Regions from separate parts of the Rubrobacter tropicus genome, predicted to be linked through region 2. Evidence: riboswitches for the same ligand, from Rfam matches in the RefSeq annotation. Region 2 holds a riboswitch; each other region holds the start of a gene.
The links. Region 2 has a riboswitch for cyclic di-GMP ahead of GBA63_RS02395 (calcium-binding protein). Riboswitches for the same ligand answer to the same signal wherever they lie in the genome.
Positions count from the first base shown of each region.

Region 1: linked by a shared signal. The riboswitch ahead of GBA63_RS10255 (sigma-70 family RNA polymerase sigma factor) and the one ahead of GBA63_RS02395 (calcium-binding protein) in region 2 are both predicted to bind cyclic di-GMP.
Region 3: linked by a shared signal. The riboswitch ahead of GBA63_RS18480 (right-handed parallel beta-helix repeat-containing protein) and the one ahead of GBA63_RS02395 (calcium-binding protein) in region 2 are both predicted to bind cyclic di-GMP.
Region 4: linked by a shared signal. The riboswitch ahead of GBA63_RS05690 (family 16 glycosylhydrolase) and the one ahead of GBA63_RS02395 (calcium-binding protein) in region 2 are both predicted to bind cyclic di-GMP.

Region 1 covers NZ_CP045119.1:2,062,184-2,065,701, reverse strand. Annotated here, with positions in the region: gene GBA63_RS10265 (type IV pilus modification PilV family protein) at 1-131, opposite strand, end outside; gene GBA63_RS10260 (pilus assembly FimT family protein) at 124-663, opposite strand; gene GBA63_RS10255 (sigma-70 family RNA polymerase sigma factor) at 718-1,473, opposite strand; cyclic di-GMP riboswitch class I at 1,557-1,631, opposite strand; gene GBA63_RS10250 (Asp23/Gls24 family envelope stress response protein) at 1,791-2,201, shown strand; gene GBA63_RS10245 (prepilin peptidase) at 2,751-3,512, opposite strand.
Region 2 covers NZ_CP045119.1:516,988-520,505, reverse strand. Annotated here, with positions in the region: gene GBA63_RS02410 (SRPBCC family protein) at 1-273, shown strand, start outside; gene GBA63_RS02405 (4Fe-4S dicluster domain-containing protein) at 361-594, opposite strand; gene GBA63_RS02400 (Crp/Fnr family transcriptional regulator) at 872-1,624, opposite strand; cyclic di-GMP riboswitch class I at 1,937-2,011, shown strand; gene GBA63_RS02395 (calcium-binding protein) at 2,133-2,660, shown strand; gene GBA63_RS02390 (hypothetical protein) at 2,822-3,040, shown strand; gene GBA63_RS02385 (SDR family NAD(P)-dependent oxidoreductase) at 3,256-3,518, shown strand, end outside.
Region 3 covers NZ_CP045119.1:3,696,749-3,700,266, forward strand. Annotated here, with positions in the region: cyclic di-GMP riboswitch class I at 1,251-1,327, shown strand; gene GBA63_RS18480 (right-handed parallel beta-helix repeat-containing protein) at 1,337-2,359, shown strand; gene GBA63_RS18485 (right-handed parallel beta-helix repeat-containing protein) at 2,906-3,518, opposite strand, start outside.
Region 4 covers NZ_CP045119.1:1,175,085-1,178,602, forward strand. Annotated here, with positions in the region: gene GBA63_RS05680 (carbohydrate kinase family protein) at 7-978, opposite strand; gene GBA63_RS05685 (glycoside hydrolase family 16 protein) at 1,129-1,794, shown strand; cyclic di-GMP riboswitch class I at 1,871-1,950, shown strand; gene GBA63_RS05690 (family 16 glycosylhydrolase) at 1,961-2,644, shown strand; gene GBA63_RS05695 (MarR family winged helix-turn-helix transcriptional regulator) at 2,870-3,337, opposite strand; gene GBA63_RS05700 (DUF6069 family protein) at 3,481-3,518, shown strand, end outside.

The DNA of each region.
Region 1 (3,518 bases), 1.5 Mb from region 2:
CCCGCGACGGCCGCGTTGAGGCCCGCGTCGAACATGCTAACCATCGGTATGATCGCGACGGCGAGGATCATGATTGCCACCATCACCTCGACCAGCGAGTAGCCGGATTCGCCCTTGAGAAATCTAGTCAACCTTTATCCTCGAGGTCACATCTACGAACTCTAGTCTAGTCGTAGGGTTGCCATCTACCGTCACCCGGATCTCGTTGGATCCGGCGCCGACCGTCACGTTTCGCATCGACCCGTCCGGAGAGAACTCCAGCGATCGGGTGGGCCCGGATAATCCCAGGGTCGAGTATAAGGTGGTGACGGCGGCATCGTCCTGGAGCGCCGGCACACCCACGACCTTTGTATTGTCCGGCAGGGTGCGATCTATGGCGGTGCCCGCGGCAACGCCGCCCGAGCTCGTCATCTTTACCAGATAGTAGTCGGGGCCCATGCTCTCCTTGGCTTTCTCGGGCGAGAGGACGACGCGCCAGTTCGCCAACTGGTTGGTGGACCTGGTATGGGCGAGCCGCAGATCAGACGCCAACTGGTTGGCTGCGGAGTCCACGGCCCTGCTCTCTATCACGCTGAACCAGGTAGAGCTGGCGATGCCCATAAGGACACCCAGGACGACGATGGTGATTACAACCTCCGGCAGCGTGAATCCCCACTCGCCCACCGGGCGGCCACTGTCATCAAGGCGCCAGCTGCTCGACTCCATCAATCCACCGCTTCAGAGCGTTCTCAGCGACTTCACAGAAGAAGCGACGAGCCGCGACACCTTTCGCTGCGAGAGCCCGAGCCGTTTTCCGACCTCCGTCTGCGTTAGGTCCTTGTAGAAGAACAGGTAGACGACTCTGCGTTGGATCTCGCTCAACGACTCTATGGCCTGCTCCAGCACGATGCGGTCCTCTATCGGGAGAGAGAAACTCTCGTGGTGGATGCTCCTGATGGCCGAGAGGTCAATGCCCTCTTCCTCGGCGCCGTCGAGCGAGACGACGCTCGTGTCGTGGTAGAGCTTCATCAACTCGACGATGCCGTCTGGCGAGACGTTGACCTCTTCGGCTATCTCTTCGAGTTCGGGCCTGCGGCCGAGGTCTGCTTCGAGCCGCGCCGCCGCCGAGGTGACTTTGGAGTAGAGGCCGCGCGACCAGCGGGGTTTCTTTACGAGCTGGGTGTCGCGGAGGTGGTGGCGGATCTCACCGTCCACCACGGCGTAAGCGTAGGTCGCGAACCCCGCGCCCGGGGCGTCTTCGTAGTTCTTTACGGCCTTCATGAGCCCCACGTGGGCGACCTGTATCAGGTCCTCGTAGGCCTCGTCCGAAACCCTTGCGTGCCGCCCGGCAAGGTGGGCGACTAGCCCCCCGTGCATATCTAGTATCGTTTCTATGGCCTTCCTGTCCCCGGTCTCTCTGTGGGTCCGGATCAGGGCCGCCGCGTCTTGCCGACCCCGTTCCGCGGCGCCCGCCACCATCCTCATCGACCCCATGCCACAGCACGAACCGCCGCACGGGCAAGGCCGGTACTCGCGTAACCGGCCGGACGAGTAGTAATCCGCATCGAATCTCCCTTTTCGGCAACCCGGCTGCCTACGTGAGGCCCGTGGCTTTGCGCCCCCGCCTCGCGGCGGGTTTGCCTTTTCGTAACCGGAGCATTGTATACGGCCAGGCTGAAAGAAACAATCCTGCCGATAGACTGTTTTTCCGATTCGTATGGGGAATGTGGTCGCGTTTACAACCCCACGCGGGAACGAAAACACCGCAGCGGGTATGCTACGACTGCATCCGGGATCGAAAAGGAGGAATGGTGACGGAGACGAGCCAGGAGCGCGCGGGCGCGAGCCCGCTGCAGGGAGACCGCGGGACCACGAAGATCGGGGACGGGGTGGTGCTCGCCATCGCGAACGCCGCCGCCGGGGAGGTCGGCGGCGCGCACCTCTCCCACGGGGGCACCAGGCTCCCTGGCGACAGCTCCCCGACCGTCGGCGAGTTCCTGGGCAACATCACGGGCGGGTCGGGCCGGCCGCGCGGCATCTCCGTAGAGGTCGGCGAGAGCCAGGCGGCCGTCGATTTGACCATCAACGTCGACTACGGCAAGAACATCGCAAGCGTCGCCCAGGAATTGCGCCGGAACGTGATCTCCCGCGTCGAAAGCCTAACCGGCCTGCACGTCACGGAGGTCAATATCGTCGTCAACGACCTTGCTTTCGAGCAGTAAAGCTCGGGTGCCTGGCACGGACCGCAGAAGACTCAAGCCCATCACGAATAGGCTTTTAGGTCTTTAGGTTTTCAGGTTCTAAAGGGGTGGGGTGGAGCCTGCCTGCAGTCTCCCGGCCCACGCTTCAAAACCCAAGAGACCTAGAGCGGTTTGCACGAGGACCGGCCTTCGGTGTTCTCGAGGTTTCGAGGGGTGGGCCACGAAACCCGCGAGCAAGCCCCGACCCGCCACCCCTTACGGCGGTTTGCGGAAAAACTGACCCTCGCCGCCCACGGGGCACCGAGGCTTTCAGGGGCGCGCCCCGAAGCCGCGGGCGGGCCCCGACCTTCCTCCCCTGAGAACCCGAGAACCCGGATGGCTGCTCGCGGTAGGCTCGATACCTCCGCAAACCGCCTTAGAACCTGAGAACCCAAGAACCTTGGAACCCGAAAGCCCGGGTTTTAGACGGGCCCGGTGCTTCCGCAAACCGCACTAAGTGCCTCACAGACAACGAGGTTCGGTCCTTCCGCAAACCGCCGTAGTAGAGACGAACCGCGCCCCGATCCGGGTTCACGGCCCACCAACGAGCCTTGCTGCGAATTCGAGGTAGAACCCCCAGAGGTATGGTCCCGCAAAGAGGACCAAGATCCCCCCGACGGCGAGAAACACCCCGAAGGGAAGCGCAGCGCGGCGGTCTATCTTTCCACCCGCCATGAGGAGCCCAGCGGTGACGGAGCCGACGAGCGCGCCGAGGAAGACCGCCAGGGCCGCGTACGGCCCCAGAAACGTCCCGAGCATCCCGCCCATCTTGACGTCCCCCATCCCCATGCCGCCGGGGTAGGCGATGGCGAGCGCGAACAACCCGCCCGAAACGGCGAGGGCGGAGACGGTATACACCCACCACGCCCCGGGGTTGATCAGGATGGAGAGGGCCAATCCGGCCACCGCCGCCGGGCCGACTATTACGTTCGGGAGCAGGCGATGCTCCAGGTCTATGCCGGCCAGCGCGACTAGCGTCCCGATCAGGACCAGCGCCGAGAGTAGAGGCAGGCCGAACCCGAACCTGAGGGCCGCCGCCGCGAAGAGCACCCCTGTAAGGGCCTCGACGAGCGGGTATCGGAGGGAGATGCGCGACTTGCAACTCCGGCACCGTCCCCCGAGGAGCGCGTACGAGACGACCGGCACGTTGTCCGGCGCCCGGATCGGAGCGCCGCAGTCCGGGCACCGGGAACCCGGCCATACTATCGACCGGCGGAGTGGTACGCGGTGGATCACCACGTTCAAGAAGCTCCCGACGACGAGCCCCAGAAGCCCGGCAAGGAACGCTATCAATTGAGA
Region 2 (3,518 bases):
TGCTCGATAGCCGCCGTTGGTGGTGGCGCGGTGGCGGCCTTCGGGACCGTGCTGGTACCGACGGATCCGTTCCTGGCGGCCCTGGCACGGGGAGCGACCGCGAGAAGCGCGGCGGGAAGCCACCTCAGGCGCTCGCTCTCCCGGCTAGGCCGGCTGGTAGCGGGCGACGACGCGCGGGTCATCGTTGGGCCGGCGCCCGCGGGCAGGCGGGCCGATCGCCGCGGTCCGTCGGCCAAGAACGCCGTGGGGGTAGGACCCAGAATCTCTCGCTAGCATCGCGTCGGGTGGCCGAGCCACGTCTCGCGGCACCAAAAAGAGGGGCCCGAAGGCCCCTCCCCCGTCACCAGATTTGGTTCGCCGCTACTCGAAGTAGTTGGCCGCCTTGGCGATGTAGCTCTCCTGGTCGTCCGGGACCTCGTCCTCGGGGTAGATCGCCTCGACCGGACACTCCGGCTCGCAGGCGCCGCAGTCGATGCACTCCTCGGGGTTGATCATGAAATGGTCCCCGGCGTCGTAGATGCAGTCGACCGGGCAGACCTCGACGCAGGACTGGTCCTTCGTGCCGATGCACGGCTCCGTGATCACATAGGTCATCTTGCTCCTCCTCTCGTAATGCTCTTGTGGCGGCTTTATAACAGCCGGGAGATACCCCAACCACCCACCGTTGACGGCCATCATCTCCACCCATGACCGGGATCATCGCCGCGTGTGATCTGGATCAAAAACCCCGCAAAACCGCGCCTTTTTGGGAACGATTCTCGAATAGGAGGTTTCAGGCTACAGGGGTGCTCTTCGTCGCAGGGTTCCGATAACGCGGCCCTGAGACCTGAAGCCTCCGAAGGAGGCGACCTGAAGCCCGAAGCCTCCTCCTTCAGGTGCGGGAGCGGAGCTCTGCCGGCTTGAGGATGGTTACGGTCTTGCCTTCGAGGTCCAGGATGTCTTCCTGGGCGAGGCGGGAGAGGGCGCGGGAGAGCGCCTCGCGCGAGATGCCGGTCGCCTCTGCCATCTCCTGGCGAGAGAGCGAGGGCTCGAAGACGACGCCCCGCTTGGTGACGCGGCCCTCCTCCGTGGCTAGGTTCAGGAGCATCCGGGCTACTCTTTGCGGGGCGCTGCGAAAGACGAGGTCGCCGACGAGGTCTTCCAGCTCGCGCGCGCGGGCGGCGAGGACCCGGTTCAGGCGGACGGCGCCCTCGGGGAAGCGGCCCATCACCTCGAAGAGGTCGTCGCGGAAGACGGCGTAGAGAACGCAGTCGGTGAGGGCTGTGGCGCCCTGGCTCTGCGGGCGGCCTTCCAGGGCGGCGCCGAGGCCGAGGACCGAGCCGTCGCCGACGACGCCCAGGATCTGGTCCCGCGCCTTCGGCCCGCCGACGGAGCGGTAGAGCTTCGCCCTCCCCTCTCGCATGAAGTACACGGCCCCGGAAGGTTCGCCCTCCCTGTAGAGCGCGGTTCCGGCGCCGAGTTCGAGCACCTCGGCCGAGATCGCGAGCGCCTGGAAGAATCCCTCATCCAACCCCTCCAGGAGTTCGAACTCTTTGAGCCCTTCGAGCTTCGTCAGGTGCTCCACGGCCCGGCAGCGCGCCCCCGGCAGCCGCGCCCAGGAAGGCGGCGCGTTCTCACCGTACACGGGGGAGTGTCCTCACTAGAGTTCGCCGTTTCACGCTACCTTTATACGCTACGTGGCTAGAGATTGCAGTAAGATAAACCGATCCTTGCCTCTACGGTCACCCGTGCGAAGATGCCCGAGATCCCCAGCGGCCAGTCCGGACGAAAGGAACGTCGAGCCCGAGCGGCCTGTAAACGCGGCACCGCTCCCCGGACGCGTCTTCCGTAACCTCGCCGACCGCCCCCAGTGCAGGCTTTATCAAATGCGCACAGCCTCGATAGTCACGGCCGTCACGTTTGAGGGAACCGGGCGGGGGTAGAATCTGCCCAAGTACCCACGAAAAGGCAAACCCGCCGCGAGGCGGGGGCGCAAAGCCGCGGGCCTCTGCGAGGCAGCCGGGCTGCCGAAAGGGGTGGTTCCCAGCATAGACTCTGACGACGCCCGATCCGGGCACACGTACGAAGAGAAAGGCTTCGGGACGCCGCGAACGCCCCGAAACCCGATGTTCACGGATACGAAGGGACGCTCCATGAACGAAACAAGCATACCGAAACGCGCCGCCCGCGGCATGGGCCTCGTTGCGCTGGTGGCGATGACGCTGACGGCGTTGGCGGCCGGCGTCGCCCTGGCGGCCACGATAAACGGCACTACCGGAGACGACAGGCTCTCCGGCACCGCGGCCGCCGACACCATCAACGGCTTCGCCGGCAACGACGACGTATTCGGCCTGGACGGCGCAGACACCGTGCAGGGCGGTCCAAACCAGGACTACCTCTCCGGCGGGACCGGCGACGACGAGGTTGTCGGGGGTCAGGGGCCCGACGAGGTCTACGGCCTGGCCGGCAACGACAGGCTCTCCGGCGAGACCGAGGGCGACCAGATCTTCGCCGCCAACGACGGGCAGCGCGACGCCATCTCCTGCGGCGCCGGCTTCGACCGCGCCTCGGTTGGCCTCAACGACGTCGTAGACGACCAACTCGTTAGCTCGGTGACGACCCTACCCGGCGACGTGGTGAGCATCTCTAGCTGCGAGCGCGTAACGGTGAACCTGCAATAGCGACCGATTCACACCCGCAGGACGTGCAACCGTTCTGCGGGTGGACGTTATGAAGCCGGTCGGCGAGATTGCGTTGGAGCCGCCAAACACCGGCTTCCCAATACGTGGCGCATAAAAGGCGGGCCGCGAAACATGGCGTCCCGCCTTCTACTCGGTGAGACTTGCCCCTAGCGCGTCAAGCGGTAGGCGAGGAGGCCGCCGAGCAGCAGGGCGCCGCCGGCCACGAGGGCCAGGACCGCCGTGGCGCCGAAGTCGGGAAGGAAGCCCAGGGCGCCGCCCTCCTCGAAGATACCGCCCTGCTGCTCGCCCGCGTCGGGGCCGCGGCGGCCTGCCCGACGACGGTCTCTTCCGGAACGGTTCCTTCCGCGGTGGTTCCCTAGCCCTGGCCAGCACCGAACGCGTAGGTTGCGGAGAAGGTCTGGGAGCCGGGTAACAGACGGATTACATGAACTCGCATATTGCGTAACGGTCGGAAACGATGCACAAAGCCCCCCGCCCCCGCACGCAAACCCGCCGCCCACCGTTTAAGCTGACGGGCTGAGAGCCGCCGAAGGCGGCGTGCTGAAATGCCGACAAGCTGCCGAAAGGAAGACCCATGCTACAAGACAAAGTCGCCCTCATAACCGGCGCGAGCCAGGGGCTCGGGAAAGCGCTCGCCCTCGCCTACGCGAAGGAGGGCGCATCGCTCGTCGTAAACTCCCGCAGCGAGCAAAGCATCCGCCCCGTCGCCGAAGAGGTCGAAGGTCTGGGCACGGAGGTGCACGCCGTGGCGGCGGACGTGTCGAAAGGCGAAGACGCGCAAAGCCTCGTCGACGAGGCGGTCGGAAGGTTCGGGGGGATCGACGTGCTCGTAAACAA
Region 3 (3,518 bases), 1.2 Mb from region 2:
TCACGCGGCAAAACGTTTACGAAAGTATCGTGCGCATTCCTGTTGATCGTATTCTGGGTGGGCACGAATTCTGAACCGATCGACTCCCTCCACACCTACACTGTGAACCCTCCCTTGCGGAACAGGGACCGGGCAAATCCCTCACGAGTACCGTTTTTTCGTAGGATGCACGGAACGTCTCTCGGTGTCATCATAAGCATCGTGCAACCGTCCGAATCGAAACAGACGATGGGACCAGGGTCATCACTTGTGCATTGGGGCAGAGTAGGAGCAATGCTTGCCGGGGTGTTGTTCGTAGTGTGGGGCTACTTCCATGGCCTTGAAAGCTCTTCGGCCCCCCAGGAGGCCGTCGCAAAAGTACTGGGTTTCGTCGTACCGCTGCTATTCTTGGCAGGCGCGGCAGCGTTCTGTGTTTGGAGTAGGGAACGGTTAGGTTGGGTTGAGTCAGTTGGGCTCGTCTTTTGTAGCCTGGGCGCGGGGCTTGGCTTCTTATACCGTGTCTTGGATGCCTCTGGTGCCGTAGATGCGGCGGCGAGGTATGCGTACCTTGCCGGAAAAGGCTTGCCGCCTTTCTTGTTCGACTGGTTTCCTTGCTTACTGCTGGGTTTGACCCTGGTGGGCCTCGCCCATCTTGGCGCGACAACCTCGCAAGATTATCGCTGGTTGCCCCTGGCTACGGGACTGTCAGGTTGGCTCTACCACTTTAGCGACGTGAATGGTTTCATCGAGGCTCGCTGGGCTCACGTGCTCTTCGGGATATTGTTCGGCTGCGGCTGGGTGATGTTGGGTGGCATGATCAGGACCAACAAGAGCGGCCGATACTCCGACGACCCTGGCGGCTAAGACTCCGTAAAGAGAGGGCCGCCGCCGCGATTTGACTTTGTCGCTGTGAGATTCTTGGGAGCTCGCGGATAGCGGTGGCGCATCCTGCGTACAGGGCGTCTTTGGGCCGTCGCGCCGCTTTCGTTGGTGTATCTACGGAGGATACGAGCCGGACTCACGGGGGCCACAACTTGAGAGCGTTCGAAGAATTATCTTAGATCGAAGGGCCCACCCCTCCGGCTTTGGAGCGACCGTGTGGCGTGTGTCGGATGCGCTTGTTCTTGTCGTGGAAGAGCTTCGCGCTCCATACTCCTGTTCTCTCGAACACCAAACCTGGGAACCGATCGGACCGGCAGCTTGCGTCCATTTCACCCGCTAGTGTGCGCATTTACTCCGGTCCCACGTGCATTTGTAGTAGACTGGGCAAACTCACGAAAAGGCAAACCCGTCGCGAGGCGGAGGACGCAAAGCCACGGACCTCTCAGGAGGTGGCCGGGCTACCGAAGGAGGGAAGATGGCACGCGGCCCGCTTGTTATATTATTAGCATTTATCGCAAGCTCCGTCGTATGGTGGGGAGAGGGAACAGCACGGGCGGCGACCGACTGTTCGGGCGTTCAGATCCGCGAAGGCGACGACATCTCTCTGGTGGCAGACGCCCATGGCGCGCGGACGACGTTCTGCATCAACGACGGCGAGTACCCTGTCGTTCGGTCCGTCAAAGTACAGTCGGGGGACCGCTTCCGGGGAGTGTACGGTGACGGAACTAGGCCGATAGTAAGGGGCGCAGGCGCTACTACCATCTTCGACACGTTCGGCTCCGACTCAGCTGCGATCATCGGCCTTCGGGTTCAGGGGGCCATCGGCAGCGAGGCCTGTTCTCCCAACTGCGGGCGGGGCATAGGCGGGGGTGGCACGAACCTCTACGTCTCTGATGCGCACCTCATGCACAACGCCAATCAGGGCATAGGCGGGGTGGGTCCCGGTCTACTCGTGGTCAACTCCGTGTTCGACGACAACGGGTACGATTCCACCTTCACGGGCGAGACTGCCGGGCCGGTGAGCGCGGCGGGCATCAAGAGCGTCAACTCGATGATCATCAGAAACTCGGTCGTCAAAGACAACCGCTGGGCCGGCCTGTGGTGCGACATCGACTGCACCCGTTTCGAGGTGCACGATTCGACCGTCGTCAGGAACGGCAAGGTCGGCGTGCACGACGAGATCTCCTCCGGTGCCGCCATCGTCGAGGGTAGTACCATCAGGTACAATGGCGGCCTCGCGGCGGCGGGATCTCGACGGGCAGACCTGATCGCCCTCAACAGCAAGAACTTGAACGTATTCGGCAACACCTTCGGCGGCAAAAACGGCGCCGCCCTCATTGTCGCTTTCGATGAGGCGAGATTCAGGGCGGAGCCCAGAGGCGATGGGGGATTCGCCCTAAGGAATATCGATTTTCACCACAACCGTCTGAACGGTGACGCCCTCTCGGGGTGCGGGCTGCCCGACTGGCGGGTGCACTGCTACAAGAATGGTAGATGAGGGCGCTCGTACGCCCCGCGACTACCTTCATCTCCGCGTGGCGCGCCGACGATCTCCACGGTCGTGAAGGCCCCAACTTGCGGCGCAGCGACGGGGATTACCAACGGGCTCGGTCTCTGGAGACCGAGCCCCGAATGTGCGGTTGCTCCCTCCGTCTGTTGCCACCGTCCTCACGGAATGCCGGCCGCGAGCAGGTGACCGGGTCGTAGCGAGATGGTTCGGCACGCCGCCTTTGACCCGCCCGCCTGTCTCATCGTTACGATACGGTCTCGGGGGATCACTACCAAAACAGGCTACGACACGATGGCGTACGCGCGCAGGTCATCTGGCACCGCCCCGGCGTCCCGAATCACAACGTTCAGCAAGGACCGAAATCCCCGAGGCCCTGACTCGCCCGACTGACGGCCGTTCTCACACTCCGATCGGCATGAACTCCGAGCAGGCAGCGTTGCGCCCATCCTCTAGAACGCCGGTTTCCTGGCCGTGACTCCTTCCCCGGTCGGGAAGGTAGCGAGGCCCCTGTCCGCGGAAGCTTCCGTTGCAGGACTAGAGGCATCCCACGCCCGAGAGCGTGCAGCCGACTATAGCGTCGCCGCCCATCGTGTTGTTGTAAATGCTGATGTTCCCGAGAAGCGGTGTCCAGTCGCGGTCGTCCTCGGCCACGTGGATACCGTAGTACGTGTTGCTCCCGAAGGCATTGCCGTACACCTCGGCATTGGCGGACGCGTAGATGATGAGCCCAGCGCGGCGCCCGGCCACCGCGGCGTTGGTCCCGTTGCCCCGTATAACGTTGTTGGCGAAGACGGCCGGACCGCTCGACGCTTCGTAGTGTATGCCCGCCTTGCCGTTCGCCGTGATCGTATTGTTCCTCACCTGAAAGGCGTCGCAGTCGTTGTCACACCATACGCCGGACCAGTAATTGTCGTGAACGCGAGAGTTGAGCACGGTCATCGAGTTGACGCTCTTGATGCCCGCCGCGCTCTGCGACTCGCCGAACCTCGCGAAGGCGGGACTTCCGTTGTGATCTATCCGGGAGTAGGTAACGAGAAGCCCGGGTCCCGTGCCCCCGATTCCCTGGTTCTGATTGTGGTGAGACCACACGTTGTTGATCGTGAGGTTCGTACCACCACCGATGCCTCTTCCGCAGTTCGGCTTGCAG
Region 4 (3,518 bases), 660 kb from region 2:
GCGCTGTTACTTTCCGTCTTCTGCGTTCGCCCCTTCGTCCAGGCGGGCGTAGATCTCCCCGCGGTCGATGTCCGCGGGGAGGGGGCCCTTGGTGGTCAGCTTGCGCTCGACGATCTCGCGGGCGAAGAGGACCGAGCGTTCGACGGGGTTGTCGTCAAGGAGCGCCGTCAGGAATCCCGCCCAGAACGAGTCGCCCGCGCCGGTCGCGTCGACGACGTCCACCGGGCGGGTCGGGACGTGGGCCGTGATCTTGCCGTTCTCCGAGATCAGGTTCCCCTCGCCGCCCATCGTGAATACGACGGTCTCGGGGCCGAGGTCGTGGAACATTTCTATGTACTGCTCGGGCTCGTAGTCGGGGCCGAAGACCCGGCGGGCGTCGTCGGCGGAGGGCTTGGTCAGGTTGACGTGCCTGTAGGCCTCCCGGATAACGCCCTGCGCCTCCTTGTAGTCGGGCCAGACCCTGCGGCTGTAGTTCGGGTCGAGCGAGACGATCTTGCCCATCTCCTGCGCCCGGCGGAAAGCCCCTATCACGGCCGAGCGGCAGGGCTCGCGCGAGAGGGCGAAGGTCGAGGAATGTACGACCTTCGCCCGGTCTATCGCCTCGTCCGGTATCTCATTCGGTTCGAGCAGGTAGTCGCCGATGCGGAACTCCTCGAAGTCGGGGGTGGTGGCCGTTGAGGAGACGAAGATGACGGTGGTGTTGGTCCTGTGGTCCATCTGGAGGTAATCGGTGACGACGCCGTGACGCTGCAGCTCGCTCTTGAGGAACTTCCCGAAAGCCCCTATGCCCGTCTTGGCGATCACGGCCGACCGGCCCCCGAGCTTCGAGACGTACACGGCGATGTTGGCCGGCGACCCACCGAGATACCGCTTGAAGGTGGTGGCGTTGCTCAAGGTGTCCGTCTTCTCGGCCGAGATGAAGTCGACCACCATCTCCCCGATGGTGAGGACGTCGAGTTGCTGTCTGGAGGAAACCATGACGCGTAGGTTACTCTACATGCCCCATCCGTACATAGAGCGCCAGGAAGAGCGAAACCTCTTACCCCGCGCACGCCTCGAACGCGGTAACGTATACGGAGTTGCGGGTATCTGATTCCGGAGTCGGGTCTTACGAGGCGGGGGCTTTTTGTGAAGCGAGTTTGGGTTTTGTTCGCGGTTGGGGCTTTGCAGGTGTTCTTGATCTCCGGCGTCGCCCAGGCGCAGGGCGCGGGCTTTTTCGACGGCTTCGGCACTTTCGAGGCCGCCCGCTGGACTAAAGAGAACCACGCCCTGGGCCGCGGCTACCTGGACGCCGACAACGTGAGCGTCGCCAACGGCCATCTGCGCCTCAAGATGCCGGCAAACACCGTGCAGGGGGCGGAGATCCGATCCAACAACCTCTACTACCACGGTTCCTACGCAGCGCGCCTGAAGCTGCCGAACACCCCGGGCTCCGTCACAGGCTTCTTCGTCTACCGCCCGCCGGACTTCGCCCGCGAGATAGACATAGAGATCCCGAACGACTCTTCGCGCAGGATCTGGTTCACCACCCACGCCGGCGGCCGGACGACGAACCACGTCACCATGCGCCTGCCCTTCGATCCCACGGCCAGTTTCCACGACTACGCCTTTACTTACGGGCCTGGGGCCGTGCGCTTCTACGTGGACGGCAAGCTCATGAAGACCTTCAACACGGGCCTGCCGCAGAACACGATGTACCTCTACACGAACACCTGGTTCCCGACCTGGCTCGACGGCAAGAAACCACGCCGAGACTCCTACGTTCTGGTCGACTGGATCCGGCACACCCGGTAGAATACGTTGCTGGGGAGTCCTCTTCCGGGGGCCATCGCGGACCAGAGTACGACCGTCGGGCCGGAGCGCCGGACGTTCACGATAAGGGCAAACCCGCCGCGAGGCGGGGACGCAAAACCACGGGCCTCCAGCGCGGGAGGCGGCCGGGTTACCGAAAGGAGCGCGCTTGCGACGGGTACTCTCACTCCTGTTTGCCGGGTTGGCCTTCACGATCGTCTTCGCCGGGACCGCCGGGGCGCAGGAAGCCACGAGCTTCTACGACCCCTTCGACTCGTTCGATACCGCCCGCTGGTCGACCGGCGACCACAACCTCGGGCGCAGCTACCTCGACCCGACCAACGTGGACGCGAGCGGGGGCAACCTGAGGATCAAACACCCCGCCCGCTCCTACGAGGGGGGCGAGGCCCTCACGAACGCCCTCCACGGCTACGGTTCCTACTCCGCCCGCGTGAAACCCGCGTACGCCCCGGGCTCCATCACGGGCTTCTTCCTCTACAAGAGCCCGGACTTCGAGAGCGAGATCGACATAGAGATCTACAACGATCGCTCGGGCCGCGTCATGTTCACGACTTACGCCGGCGGCCAGCAGACCCACACCGAGACCGCGCAACTCGGCTTCGACCCGACCGCCGCCTACCACGAATACGCCTTCGACTACGCCTCGGACTCCATGACCTTCTACGTGGACGGCCGCCCGATGCGCACCTGGGACACCGGCATCCCCCAGACGTCCATGCACCTGATGGTCAACTCCTGGTTCCCGGCCTGGCTGAACGGCAACAGGCCCAAGAAGACCGTCTACACCCAGATCGACTGGATCCGCCACACGGCAACCGCCGCGACCCCCTGACGGACGGCGAGGGGCTCGCGAGTGGGCCAGACTGGTGGGTTCTGAAGCTTCAGGTTTCGGGTCGCCTGCTTCGCAGGCTCTCAGGATTCAGGGGTTGTTTTCGGCACCCCGCCTCGCTTACCGCCCCTGATGCCTGTGGTCTGTGCCCCTTTTGGGTCGTTACTTCCGCAAGGCGCCGTAAAACTTCAATGCTCTCGTACTTCTCAAAGATGCTGAAAGCCGCTTTCAGGCCTGGCAGCCGCCCTCTTCCCGCAACCTCTCTCGCAAGAGGCCCAGGAGCCTGACGAGCTCACGCCGGTCTTCCTCGGAGAGCCCTACGAAGAGCTCCGCCACGTCCTTGCGGTGCTCTTCGTACTGGGTTTCCATGGTCCTTCCGCCCTCGTCGGTCAGCTCTATGACGATCGCGCGCCGGTCGGTGGGGTGGGGCAGACGCCTGACCAGGCCCTCCTGCTCCAGCCCGTCGACCAGCGCCGTCACGTTGCGGCGCGTCACCCCGAGCTCGTCGCTGATGCCGCTCATGATCTTGGGCCCCCCGCAATGCAAGGCCCCGAGCAACCGCATCCGCGCGTAACTGACGCCCGGCTCCCGCATCCGCGAACGTACCCACTTCATGTACGCCGGCCCAAACGCGGCGAACTCGTCGACCAAACGCAGGGAGAGATCCCCGACAGCCCCCGAACTTACCGTGTCCATGCCGCTCCCCACACGAAACCCATACTACCAACTCCTTTGATCGCATCTTAACCGTTGACGTTCATTGTTGTCAATGTTATTGTGAATAACTACATTATAGTCGGAGGCGCAGGGTGTCCGGCGGGATGGGAGAGGAGGCGGGCGTGGCTGCTGTATCGGGTGGGGCCGAGGGTCGGGGTGT